DNA from 3 places in the Cupriavidus sp. LA-1 genome. Region 2 is predicted to be linked to each of the others. Evidence: predicted binding sites of a transcription regulator. Region 2 holds the regulator's gene; each other region holds the start of a gene.
What was found. Region 2 encodes FNR, which switches genes on or off when oxygen is low (the NO sensors DNR and NnrR bind a similar motif). Its sites were predicted from a motif close to TTGATNNNNATCAA; they were not measured.
Positions count from the first base shown of each region.

Region 1: a site for FNR is predicted at 1,616-1,629, ahead of hemN (oxygen-independent coproporphyrinogen III oxidase). Genes of this name have one in related genera too.
Region 3: a site for FNR is predicted at 2,628-2,641, ahead of ACZ5MJ_RS13895 (DUF3149 domain-containing protein). Genes of this name have one in related genera too.

Region 1 is NZ_AP031387.1:3,980,394-3,984,669, forward strand. Features, by position in the region: gene ACZ5MJ_RS18560 (sensor histidine kinase) at 1-375, shown strand, start outside; gene ACZ5MJ_RS18565 (ABC transporter substrate-binding protein) at 361-1,491, opposite strand; gene hemN (oxygen-independent coproporphyrinogen III oxidase) at 1,689-3,161, shown strand; gene ACZ5MJ_RS18575 (c-type cytochrome) at 3,246-4,145, opposite strand.
Region 2 is NZ_AP031387.1:1,313,430-1,317,705, forward strand. Features, by position in the region: gene ccoG (cytochrome c oxidase accessory protein CcoG) at 20-1,492, shown strand; gene ACZ5MJ_RS06265 (hypothetical protein) at 1,536-1,745, shown strand; gene ACZ5MJ_RS06270 (hypothetical protein) at 1,742-1,987, shown strand; gene fnr (fumarate/nitrate reduction transcriptional regulator Fnr) at 2,046-2,771, opposite strand; gene ACZ5MJ_RS06280 (sulfite exporter TauE/SafE family protein) at 2,850-3,608, shown strand; gene scpB (SMC-Scp complex subunit ScpB) at 4,199-4,276, shown strand, end outside.
Region 3 is NZ_AP031387.1:2,968,315-2,972,590, reverse strand. Features, by position in the region: gene ACZ5MJ_RS13905 (YebC/PmpR family DNA-binding transcriptional regulator) at 1-591, opposite strand, end outside; gene ACZ5MJ_RS13900 (helicase HerA-like C-terminal domain-containing protein) at 810-2,330, shown strand; gene ACZ5MJ_RS13895 (DUF3149 domain-containing protein) at 2,376-2,540, opposite strand; gene upp (uracil phosphoribosyltransferase) at 2,662-3,312, opposite strand; gene ACZ5MJ_RS13885 (MFS transporter) at 3,517-4,276, opposite strand, start outside.

The DNA of each region.
Region 1 (4,276 bases), 1.4 Mb from region 2:
ACCGGCCACGAGGTCGCGCTCAGCGGCCAGGCGCAGCCGCTGCTGGCGTGTCCGTCCGAGCTGCGGCGCGCCGTGGTGAACCTGGTGGAGAATGCGCGCCGCTATGCCGGCGCGGCCAGCATCGTCCTCACTGACGGCCCCGGGCGTGTGCTGATCGATATCTGCGACAACGGCCCCGGCATTCCGCCCGAAGAACTGCCGCGCGTGCTGGAGCCGTTCTACCGCGTCGAATCCTCGCGCAGCCGCGCCACCGGCGGGGTCGGCATGGGGCTGGCGATCGCCGCCGACATCGCCGCGCGCCACGGCGGCGAGCTGATCCTGAGCAACCGCCCCGAAGGCGGCCTGCGCGCGCGCCTGTCCCTACCGCGCGCCTGACACCGCCAGCGTGACGTACTGCGAGCCGCGCTGGCCGTGGGTGAAGTCGAGCGTGAAGTCACCCACGTCGACACGCCCCTGCAGCGCGCGCCGCAGCTCGGCCGGGCCGCCTGCGCGCGCGCCGGCAAGTGCCCGCGCCAGCCACGCAGCGCCGATATAGCCGGCCAGCGTCGCCGCCGACGGCGGCTCGTCCAGGTACTGCTTCATGCGGGCCACATGCTCCTTCACCACCCGCAAGGTAGCCTGCTGCGGCCCCGGCGCAACCTGGGTCAGGACCATGCCGCCGTTGTAGCCGCTGCCCAGGATCTCGCGCGCCACGGTGGCGCTGACCGACGACAGGCCGACCAGAAAGCCGTACCACCCCTGCGCGGCCAGCGCCCGGCCCAGGCCGGCATAGGCGAGGGTGTCGCCGGCCACGATCACCGCGCCCGGACGGGTCGCGGCGATGCGCCGGGCGGCGGCCTCGCCACTGCCCTCCAGGGGCACCGCGTGCGTGCCGGTCTGCGCCTCCAGCTGGGCCAGCGAGGGCGTCGCGAAGTCCGGCGCCACGGCCAGTGCGATACTGGTCAGCCCATAGCTGCGCAGCTGGCGCACCGCCGCGTCCAGTTCGGTCTGGTAGTCGGCACGGGTGAACCAGACGTTGTCGGCCGCCAGCGCCAGCCCTGACCACGGCGCCACGATCTGCACGCCGCGCCGCGAGAGTTCGGTCGATGCCGCCAGCCCCGGCAGCAGCCGGTCGCCCGGGCCGAACAGCAGCTCGGCATGCTCGGTATCTGCCAGCGACACCGCCTGCGCCAGCGCGCGGCGCGGATCGGGGTCGGCATCGCGCACCACGTGCAGGATGCGCACCGGGCCGTTGGCCGCGTTGACGGCGTCGAACATGACCTTGGCCCCGGCCAGGTAGTCGCGCGCCAGGTCGGCCTGCGCGCCGGTGCGGTCGAGCAGGTGTCCGACCACCACCGTGCGGCGCGCCTGCGCCAGGGCAGGCCAGCCGGGGAGGGTCAGCGCCATGCCGGCGACGGCAAGCAGCCGGCGCCGTTGCCGCGCCGGTGCTGGCAGGTTGGCGCGCAGTGTCAGGTACGGCGCGGGGAAGGGAGTCTGGTCGGAAGTTGGCATCGCAGAGGCAGGGACGGATAGCGCGCGGGCCGCGGTGGCGCGCAGCATATCCGCCACACATGACACCAATGTGACGTGCGCAAGCGCGCTGTTCCGGCGTGGCCGGCAGCGCCAAGGTCCGCGCTTGACGGCGGTCAAACCGCCGGCGCCGGACCGGTCCTACGATGGGGCGTTCCACACCCGTCCCCTGCGCCCCCATGACTGCGTCCGCGATGACTTCTCCTGCGCTCGACCGCCGCGCCCTGTCCGACTTCCGCGCGCTGGCCGGCCGCATCGACGGCAACGGCCCGCGCTACACCTCGTACCCGACCGCCGACCGCTTCCACAACGGCCCCGACCTGTCGCTGTACCACGACGCGCTGGCCGACTGCCGCGCCGACGCGCCGGCACCGCTGTCGCTGTACCTGCATATCCCGTTCTGCGAGAACATCTGCTACTACTGCGGCTGCAACAAGATCATCACGCGCGACCACGGCCGCAGTGCCCGCTATGTCAGCTATCTGGGCCGCGAGATGGCCCTGGTGGCCGACCGGCTCGGCACGCGCCGCGAGGTGATCCAGTCGCACTGGGGCGGCGGCACGCCCACCTTCCTCGACCCTGACGAAATGCGCCGCGTGATGGCGCTGCTGAACGCGCATTTCGCGCTGGCGGGCGACGGCGAGCACTCGATCGAGATCGACCCGCGCCGCGTCGACCATGCCCGCATGGCGCTGCTGGCCGAGCTTGGCTTCAACCGCGTCAGCCTGGGCGTGCAGGATTTCGATGCCGAAGTCCAGCAGGCCATCCACCGCATCCAGCCCTTCGAAGAGACCCGCGCCGTGGTCGATGCCGCGCGCGCGCTGGGCTTCCGCTCGGTCAGCCTGGACCTGATCTACGGCCTGCCGCACCAGACCGCGGCGCGCTTTGGCCGCACCATCGGGCAGGTGCTGGCGCTGCGCCCCGACCGGCTTTCGGTCTACAGCTACGCCCACCTGCCGCATGTGTTCAAGCCGCAGCGCCGCATCGACGAAAGCGCCTTGCCGCCCGCGGGCGAAAAGCTCGACATCCTGGTCTCCACGATCGAGCGGCTGACCGCCGAGGGCTACGTCTATATCGGCATGGACCATTTCGCGCTGCCCGACGACGACCTCGCCGTGGCCCAGCGCGAAGGCCGGCTGCAGCGCAACTTCCAGGGTTACTCGACGCATGCCGGCTACGACCAGGTCGGGCTCGGCATCTCCGCGATCGGCGCGATCGCCGGGCGCTACGTGCAGAACGCGCGCACGCTCGACGCGTACTACGGCGCGCTCGACCAGGGCCGCCTGCCACTGGCACGCGGCGTGGCGATGAACGCTGACGACCACCTGCGGCGCGAGATCATCGGCGACCTGATGTGCAACGGCGTACTTGACCTGCCCGCGATCGAGGCGCGGCACGGCATCGATTTCAACCGGGTGTTTTCGGCGGAACTGGCCGATCTGGGCCGCTTGTCCGAGGATGGGCTGGTGCAGCGCGAACCCGGCCGCATCACCGTGACGCCGCTGGGCCGGCTGCTGGTGCGGCGCGTGGCGATGGTGTTCGACCGCTACCTGCGCGAAGATGCCGCCCGTCGCGCGGACAATGACGCCCAGGCCGCCAACGATGGCGCGCAGCCGATCCGCATCGTGCCGCGCTACTCGCGCGTGGTGTAGCACCCGCGCAGTCTGCGGGGACGAACCCGGGACGAAAAAAAGCCCGCGCACATTGCGCGGGCTTTGGGTTTGCGGCGGGCCGGCTTACTTGGCGGCGCTGGCCATGTAGTCCGCGGCGGCGAGGACATCCGCGTCCGGGCCCGCGTAGCCACCCTTGGGCGGCATCACGCCCTTGCCCTTGAGCGCGAAGTTGTGGACCGCATCCATGCCTTCCTTCAGGCGCGGCGCCCACGCGGCCTTGTCGCCAAACTTGGGTGCTCCGGCCACGCCGGCCGCGTGGCAGGCGGCGCAGACTTGCTCGTAGACCTTCTTGCCGACATCCGCCGAGGCAGCTGCCGGGGCAGCCGGTGCCGCGGCTGCAGCAGGCGCCGGTGCTGCTGCGGCGGCGGCCGGAGCAGCCGGGGCCGGCGCGGCCGCAGCAGCCGGAGCGGCGGCTTCAGAAGCGGCGGCAGTCGTCGGCGCCGCGGCGGCCGGCGCAGCCGGCTCGGGGAACTTGGCGCCGCCGGCGTCGGCCATGTAGACCACGGCGCGGGACAGTTCGTAATCGGTGTAGTCGTCCGGGGTGCTGCCGGCGCGCGGCGGCATGGCGCCCTTGCCATTGAGCAGCGACTTCACCAGGCCCTCGAAGCCCTGGCCGATACGCGCGCCCCAGTCGCCGGCATTGCCGTACTTGGGCGCACCCGCCGCGCCGGTCGCGTGGCAGGCGGCGCAGACTTCCTTGTAGACCTGTTCGCCCGTCTTGAAGACGCGCGGCGCGTTGGCATCCTTGATTTCGAGCGAGGCGACCGGCTTGATGCGGTCGTTGACGGCCTCCGCCGTGGTGACGGCTCCGGCGCTTTCCGTAGAGCCGTGTCCGACAAAGTTGACCAGCAGGATGATCACGATGATCGGCACCAGGAACGCCGCGATCACGACTGCGATCAATTGCTTCGGGGTTTTGATGGGAGACTCGTGCTCGGGGTGTTCGTTGTGGACGTCGCTCATACAGAACTCTCAGTTTTGCAGGAAACCTTCTGGCCGCTTACGCTCGGCTTGCTTTTTCTGGCCCTGGTGTGGCCCTTCGCTGACCACTATCCGGCCCCATCCGGACCGCCCGCGCTCCCCTGCGGCCCTTG
Region 2 (4,276 bases):
CTCGCGGGAGAGCATGCCCATGAACGCACCCGGGACTGAGGAAAGGGCCCGCGCGGCCGACCTGCAACGGTCGGCCGCTGCGCCGGGCGAGACCTCGGACGAAACGCTCTACGAGGTCCGCCGCAAGATCTATCCGCGCTCGGTGACGGGCGCCTTCTCCAGCTGGCGGGTCTGGCTGGTGATCCTGACCCAGCTGATCTACTACGGCACGCCCTGGCTCCAATGGAATGGCCGCCAGGCCGTGCTGTTCGACCTTGGCGAGCGCAAGTTCTATATCTTCGGGCTGGTGCTGTGGCCGCAGGACGTCATCTACCTGGCGGTGCTGCTGGTCATCTCCGCGCTGGCGCTGTTCCTGTTCACGGCGATCGCGGGGCGGTTGTTCTGCGGCTACGCGTGTCCGCAGACGGTCTACACCGAGATCTTCATGTGGATCGAGCGGCGGGTCGAAGGTGACCGCATCGCGCGCATCCGTCTCGACGGCGATCCATGGAGCCTGCGCAAGTTCCGTATCAAAGCGACCAAGCACTTGCTGTGGGTGCTGATCGCGCTCTGGACCGGCTTTACCTTTATCGGCTACTTCGCCCCGATCCGTGAACTGGGCGGCGAGGTGCTGGCCCTGTCGCTGGGGCCCTGGCAGGCGTTCTGGATGCTGTTCTATGCGTTCGCCACCTGGGGCAACGCGGGCTTCATGCGCGAGCAGGTGTGCAAGTACATGTGCCCGTATGCGCGTTTCCAGAGCGTGATGGTGGACCGCGATACCTATGTCGTGACCTACGACGTCGGCCGCGGCGAGCCGCGCGGCAGCCGCTCGCGCAAGACCGACCACCACAAGGCGGGCCTGGGCGATTGCGTCAACTGCAGCATCTGCGTGCAGGTGTGCCCGACGGGCATCGATATCCGCGATGGCCTGCAGTACGAATGCATCGGCTGCGGCGCGTGTATCGACGCCTGCAACCAGGTGATGGACAAGTTGGACTACCCGCGCGGCCTGATCCGGTACACGTCCGAGAACGCGATGCGCAAAGGCTTGTCTGCCGTGGCGTCGCGCAAGCGGCTGCTGCGTCCGCGCGTGATCATCTATTCAGTGATCTGGGTCGCGCTGCTGGCCGGATTCCTGGCGTCCATCGCGCTGCGCACGCCGTTGAAGGTCGACATCATCCGCGACCGCGGCGCGCTCGGCCGGGAAGTGGAAGGACGCTGGATTGAGAACGTCTATCGCCTGCAGCTGATCAACACGACCGAAGCGCCGGTGCGGATCCGGGTAAGCGCCGACAGCGATGAACTGAAGAACCTGACGGTGGAGTACGACAAGCAGGCCGAATTGCTGGCGCCGACCTCCAACCGGTTGCTGCCGATCCGGATCCGCGTGCCGGTCGAGGCCGCGGCGCAGGGCACGCACAAGATCAGCGTGACAGTAACGAGCGAAGGCACGGAGCGGGGGCATGCCGAAATCCGGCAATCCACCAGTTTTATCGTGCCGCGCGATTTGTGAAGCCAGGGGACTCGGACGTAGTCGCCAAGACGAAGGGGGCAAGATGAATCAGCAAGGCAATCCGTGGTGGAAGGAGCCGTGGCCGTGGCTGCTGATGAGCGGTCCGCTGGCGGCCATGGTGGCGTGCGGCGTGACGATCTGGCTGGCGTCAACGCATCCCGACATGCCTGTGCAGGGCGCGACGCGCCATGGCCTGGTGGTGGAGAAGCCCGGGGCCACGCCGCCCAGGCCTGCCACAGCGAGGCAGCCATGAGGTTGCGCTGGCTGATGTGGGTACTTTGGCCGGGGTTCCTGATGGCCGGCTTTGCGACCGCGACGGTCTTTTCGGTTGTCGATCCCGGTGACCTGAAGTTCTTCGGCCACCCGATCGAATCGTCGCGCGAGTCGGTCTACACCGTCGGCTTTCTGCTGGCCTGGGTGTTCTGCGCGCTGTCGAGCGGGTTGACGCTCTACACCATGCCGACGCGGCTGGCCGATACTGACGAACTGGAATGAGGCTGGCGCGGCCATCGTCGCTGCCGGCGCCACATGCGGCGCCGACAGAGGCGATGGCTCAGCAAGTGCGGCTGTAGAGTTGCTTGATGCCGTCGATGTCGACCAGCTTGACATGGCGCTGGCGGATCTGGATCAGGCCCGCTTCGGCAAAGCGGGAGAACAGGCGGCTGACGGTTTCCAGCTTCAACCCAAGGTAGCTGCCGATTTCTTCGCGGCTCATGCGCATCACGAACTCGGACGCCGAATACCCGCGCGCCGACAGCCGCTCCGACAGGTTGATCAGGAAGGCGGCAAGGCGTTCCTCGGCGCGCATCGAACCCAGCGTGACCAGCATGAGCTGGTCTTGCGTGATCTCCTTGCCCATCAGGCGCAGGAACTGCTGCTGCAGCGACGGCAGGTCGGCCGACAGCGATTGCAGCTCGTTCATGCGGACCACGCATACCTCGGTATCTTCCAGCGCGGCGGCATCGGAGGCATGCTGCATCTCGCCGAGTCCGTCGAGCCCGACGATTTCACCGGGCAGATGGAAGCCGGTAATCTGCGAGCGGCCGTCTTCGGTGGTGACGTGGGTCTTGAGCGTGCCGAAGCGGATGGCATAGACGGCGGTGAGTGGATCGCCCATGCGGTACAGGGTTTCACCCTTGTGCACGCGAATGCGCTCTTGCACCAGCGTGTCCATCTTGGCGAGGTCTTGCTGCGACATGCCAACCGGAAGGCACAGCTGCCCCATCGCACAAGTGGAGCAACGGGGCGACATCTCGGTAATGGGAATGGAGGTGAGCAATTGGAACCTGCTAGAAATGGCAGCGAGGGCGCGATTGGTACATTTTAACGTGCGATGTGATCCTGCAGGGAGACAGAATTGACATTTGGAGTGCTGATCAGCGTTTTCCTGCTGGCTTTGCTGGGCGGTGTCCACTGTGCCGCAATGTGTGGTGGCGTGGCCCTGGCGGTGGAACAGCGGCGCGGGATGCCCGCGACGGTCAGCCTGGTGCGCAGCCGCGCCGCCTGGCTTGGTGAGTTGCTGGTGATGCACATGGGCAGGATTTCGACCTATATGCTGCTGGGCGCGGCGCTGGGTGCCGCCGGCGCCTCGGCATGGAAGCAGGATTACTTGCCGGTGCAGCGCTGGCTGTTCGGCGCGGGCAGCGTGATGCTGTTGTGGTCGGGCTGGCGCCTGCTGCACGGCAGTACCTTTAGCGTGAACCGGCTGGAACGGCTGGCAGCGCGTGGCAGTGCCGCCGCGGCGCGGCGGCTGGGCCGCCTGGCGGGCGGCATGCCGGCATTCGTGCGGGCGCGCGGCGGTCTGGCGCGGCGCTATGGGGTAGGGCTGGCCTGGGGCCTGGTACCCTGCGGCATGGTCTATGGCGCGCTGACGCTGGCGCTGCTGGCAGGCAACGCGGGCTCTGGGGCGCTGGTCATGGGGGTTTTCGGGCTCGGCACGCTGCCGAATCTGCTGGTTCTGTCGGGGCTGTCGGGCTATTTGCGGCTGCTGTCGAGGCGTCCCGGCGTGCGGCTGGGGGCCGGCCTCGCGGTGATGGCGTTTGGCGGCCTTGGTATTGCGCGAGCGGTGCTGCTGCCACATTCGCTGGCCGGGCAGGGGTTCTGTCTGGTGTTTTGATGCCGTCTGGGACTTTTCTGAGGCGTTGGCGCCGCTTGGACAACGGATGATGGTTGCAGGCAGAGGCGGGAATGCCATACAATCGCCAACATTGCGGTATCGCGCGGAGTCAGACAGGCCGCGGTAAGCAGCGGCGAGCAGCGCCAGGCGGCCTTCCTACCAGAAGGCGCGCTCAGGACAAGGGAAGCGGAAGGTTTTCGATGCCCGTCCCGCCCCCGCGGTCCATCCGGTTCAAAAGATCTGGTTCAAAAGTCCGGCTGGCACCGTGGTGTTGTAGATGCCGGCCTAGCTCCCGATACCCGTTTTTTCTTGCGTCCGAGGCGTTCAGTTCGCTGACAGCGACGTCCGTAGTGTGCGGATGCGCGACGCAAGAGGTCCGCTGGCCGGTTCATGGCGGCGTGCGGACGATCTCCTGCCGGAACGACCCGGCAACTCGATGCAAAGAAAGGGAAGTGCACGGCTTGGATACAGCAGGTATCCGGCTCGCTGCGCAATGAGATGGCGGTGGCTTTCGCACCGCTGTATCCAAAATCTCCGGTGCCCCGGATCCGTCCGGGAGCAGGTGCAAAGACAGGCTGCACACCATCAACATGAATACCCAAGAGGCGAAGGTCGTCCTCGAGACGGCGCTGATCTGCGCGCAGGAACCGTTGCGCGTCAATGATCTG
Region 3 (4,276 bases), 1.7 Mb from region 2:
GGCCACTTCCGCCTTGAAGCCGGCGGCTTCCAGCGCAGCCTTGACCGCCGGGAAATCGTTGGGCGGGCAGGTGACTTCGATCGAGCCGTCGTCGTTGGTGACGACATCGTCGGCGCCGGCTTCCAGCGCGGCTTCCATCAGCTTGTCTTCGGGCGTGCCGGGGGCAAACAGGAACTGGCCGCAGTGGGTGAACATGAACGCCACCGAACCCTCGTTGCCCATGTTGCCGCCGTGCTTGGAGAACGCATGGCGCACTTCGGCCACGGTGCGGGTGCGGTTGTCGGTCAGGCAGTCGACGATGATCGCCGCGCCGGCCAGGCCGTAGCCCTCGTAGCGGATTTCTTCGTAGTTGGCGCCTTCCATGCCGCCCACGCCGCGCTGGATCGCGCGCTGGATGTTGTCCTTGGGCATGTTGGCGTCCATGGCCTTGTCGATCGACAGGCGCAGGCGCGGGTTGGAGTCGACATCACCGCCGCCAAGCTTGGCGGCCACGGTGATTTCCTTGATCAGGCGGGTCCAGATCTTGCCGCGCTTGGCGTCAGCGGCGGCTTTCTTGTGTTTGATATTGGCCCATTTCGAGTGACCGGCCATGATTCTCTCCGAAGCGGAATGCGGTGATCTGCGGTGATGTTGTGCGGGGTCGCCATGCGCGCCGTGGCCGGGGCAGCAAAGCCCTCGGACAGCGCGCGCCAGGTGACGGATATGCCTGGCGGCTGGCTATAATCAGCCCAGGATTTTATCACGCGGGCCTGCCCGCGCCGCCCGGATCCGCCAGATCCCACCAGACGCATACGGAACCCACGAATATCATGGCCGACCCCATCCTCATCGCCAAGAACGCCGAACATGAACTGGTGCTGCTGCCGCAGATGGGCAACCGGCACGGGCTGATCACCGGCGCCACGGGTACCGGCAAGACCGTCACGCTGCAGACGCTGGCGCAGGGTTTCTCGCGCCTGGGGGTCCCGGTCTTCATGGCGGACGTCAAAGGTGACCTCACCGGCATTTCCCAGGCCGGCCAGCCGTCCGACAAGCTCAAGCAGCGCCTGGCCGAACTGAACCTGCCGGAGCCGGCATGGGGCGCGTGCCCGACCACGCTGTGGGACGTTTTCGGCGAAAAGGGCCACCCGGTGCGGGCCACGGTCTCGCACATGGGCCCGCTGCTGCTGTCGCGCATGCTGGAGCTGAACGACACCCAGCAGGGCGTGTTGAACCTGGTGTTCCGCATTGCCGACGCCAACGGCCTCTTGCTGCTCGATGCCAAGGACCTGCGCGCGATGCTGCAATACGTGGGGGACAACGCCGCGCAGTTCACCACCGAATACGGCAATATCTCGGCCGCCTCGATCGGCGCGATCCAGCGCGGGCTGATCGCCCTGGAATCGCAGGGCGCGGACGTGTTCTTCGGCGAGCCGATGCTGAACCTGGAAGACTTCATCCAGACCGAGCAGGGCCAGGGCGTGGTCAATATCCTGGCTGCCGACAAGCTGATGAACGCGCCACGGCTGTACGCCACCTTCCTGCTGTGGATGCTGTCCGAACTGTTCGAGAAGCTGCCCGAGGCCGGCGACCTGGACAAGCCCAAGCTAGTGTTCTTCTTCGACGAGGCCCACCTGCTCTTCAACGATGCGCCCAAGGCGCTGCTCGACAAGATCGAGCAGGTGGTGCGGCTGGTGCGCTCCAAGGGCGTGGGCGTGTACTTCGTCACGCAGAACCCAGTCGATATCCCCGACACCGTGCTGGGCCAGCTGGGCAACCGCGTGCAGCATGCGCTGCGCGCGTTTACCCCGCGCGACCAGAAGGCGGTCAAGGTGGCGGCCACCACCATGCGCGCCAACCCAAAGCTGGACCTGGAAACCGCCATCGGCGAACTGGGCGTGGGCGAGGCGCTGGTGTCGTGCCTCGACGCCAAGGGCACGCCCTGCGTGACCGAGCGCGCCTGGGTGCTGGCACCGGGCAGCCGCATCGGGCCGGCCACGGAAGACGAGCGCAAGCAGCTGATCGCCAACTCGCTGGTGGCGGGCACCTATGAGAAGACCATTGACCGCGAATCCGCCTATGAAAAGCTGCGCGGCAATGCGGCGGCGGGCGGCAATGGCAAGGGCGCTGGCAGCGCGCCGGCGGGGCAGCCCGCGGGTGAGCAGGGCAGCGGCTGGCTGGGAACGGCTGGCGAGATCCTCGGCACGCTGACCAAGGGCACCGGCAAGACCGGCCGCGGCGATTCGATCCTGGAATCGATGGCCAAGTCGGCCGCGCGCACGGTGGGCTCGCAGGTCGGCCGCGAGCTGATTCGCGGGGTGCTGGGGAGCCTGCTGGGCAAGAAGAAGTAAAAGACCCGGATTGACAGAAAGGGCCGCGCGATGCGGCTTTTTTTTTTAGCGGCGCTGCACCGGTTGCTGCGCCTTGGCGGCCGCCGCGTCCTCGCGCATCTTGCGCGCGAACAAGCGCGCGAAGAACCAGCCCATGCCGATGATGAAGACGATCACGCCCAGGCTCATCAGGCCGGTGCTGGTGCTGAACAGAATCTTGATGGCTTCCATGGTTGGCTCCCTGTGAGTTGACGGCATGTGCCGGCGGAGAACCGCCAGCGCCTGCCGTCAGTGTAGGGAGCCACGGCGCGCGGCCTATTGAGGCCGGTCAAGCCCGCGCAAGGCCCGGGACTCAGTTCTTGGTGCCGAACAGCCGGTCACCCGCATCGCCCAGGCCTGGCACGATATAGGCATCGCCGTCCAGGTGGCTGTCCAGCGAGGCGACAAACAGCTTCACGCCCGGATGCGCCTTCTGGAACACTTCCACGCCCTCCGGGGCCGCCACCAGCGCGACGAAGGTGATGGCCTCGTCCTTGACGCCACGGCGCTTGAGCACTTCCACCGCGTGCGCGGCGGAATAGCCCGTGGCCACCATCGGATCGCACAGGATGAAGCTGCGGTCTTCCAGCGCGGGCAGGCGCACCAGGTATTCCACCGGGCGGTGCTGCTCGTCGCGGTACACGCCGATATGGCCGATGCGCGCCGACGGGATCAGCTCGACCAGGCCGTCGCTCATGCCCACGCCCGCGCGCAGCACCGGCACGATGGTCAGCTTCTTGCCGGCGATCACCGGGGCGTCCAGCTCCACCAGCGGCGTTTCGATGCGGCGCGTGGTCAGGGGCAGGTTGCGGGTGATCTCGTAGCCCATCAGCAGCGTGATCTCGCGCAGCAGTTCGCGGAAGGTGCGCGTCGACGTTTCCTTGTCGCGCATGTGCGAAAGCTTGTGCTGGATCAGCGGGTGGTCGAGGATGAACAGGTTGGGAAAGCGCGGATCTTGTTTCATGGCTGGCGGCGAGAGCTCGGCGGGATAGGGACAAGCGGGTGAGGCGGGCGGCGAGGTCGGGTGGACCAGCGCGCCGCGCCGTTGCAGCCGGATTGTAATGGAAGCCGGCCGCCCTGCCTGTGGCCCTGCGAAACCCACCAGGCCAGCGCCATCGGCGGGCCCCCCGACTGCTGGGACCGCCGACGGACTCGATGGTGCTGTGCTCTAGTCCAGCGCGCGGTTCTTCGACTCGATATCCACCATGAAGATGGCGATCGCCGCCACGGCAAGAAATGACGAAAGCAGCGCCAGGGCCAGGGTGAACTGGCTGGCCATGATCGGTGCAATGATGGAAGGCGCGAAGAGGCCACCAAAGCGTGCCATCGCACCGGCAGTGCCCATCCCGCTGGCCCGCAGATCCGTCGGATACACCTCAGGCGTGAAGGCATAGAGAGCGCCCCAGGTACCGAGCAGCGAGAAGCTCATCAGCAGGGTCGAGCCGACCACCAGCGCAGTGGACTGGCCCAGGCTGTAGAGCATGCAGCCTGCCGCGCTAAGCAGCAGGAAGCCGATCAGGGTCGGCTTGCGGCCCCAGCGCTCGACGCCGTGCGCGGCCAGCGCGAACCCGGGCAGCTGGACCAGCGCGAGCAGGATCAGGAAGACCTGGCCACGCATGAAGCCAAAGCCCTGTCCAGCCAGCTTCACCGGCAGATAAACGAAGACGCCGTAGTAGGCGATCGAGATCAATGCCCAGGCGGCCAGCAGGCAGATGGTGCGGCGCCGGCATCCGGCCTCGAACAGCGCAAAGACCGACTTGCGCTCCATCTGCTGCGGCTCCAGGTGGCCAATTTCCACGGCAACGCGATTGGCGGTGGCGACACGCTGAAGCACCGCGCGCGCCTCGGCCGAGCGTCCCGATTTATTCAGGTAGAGCGGAGACTCGGGAACAAAGAACCGGAAGACCACGCCGACCAGGGCGGGGACG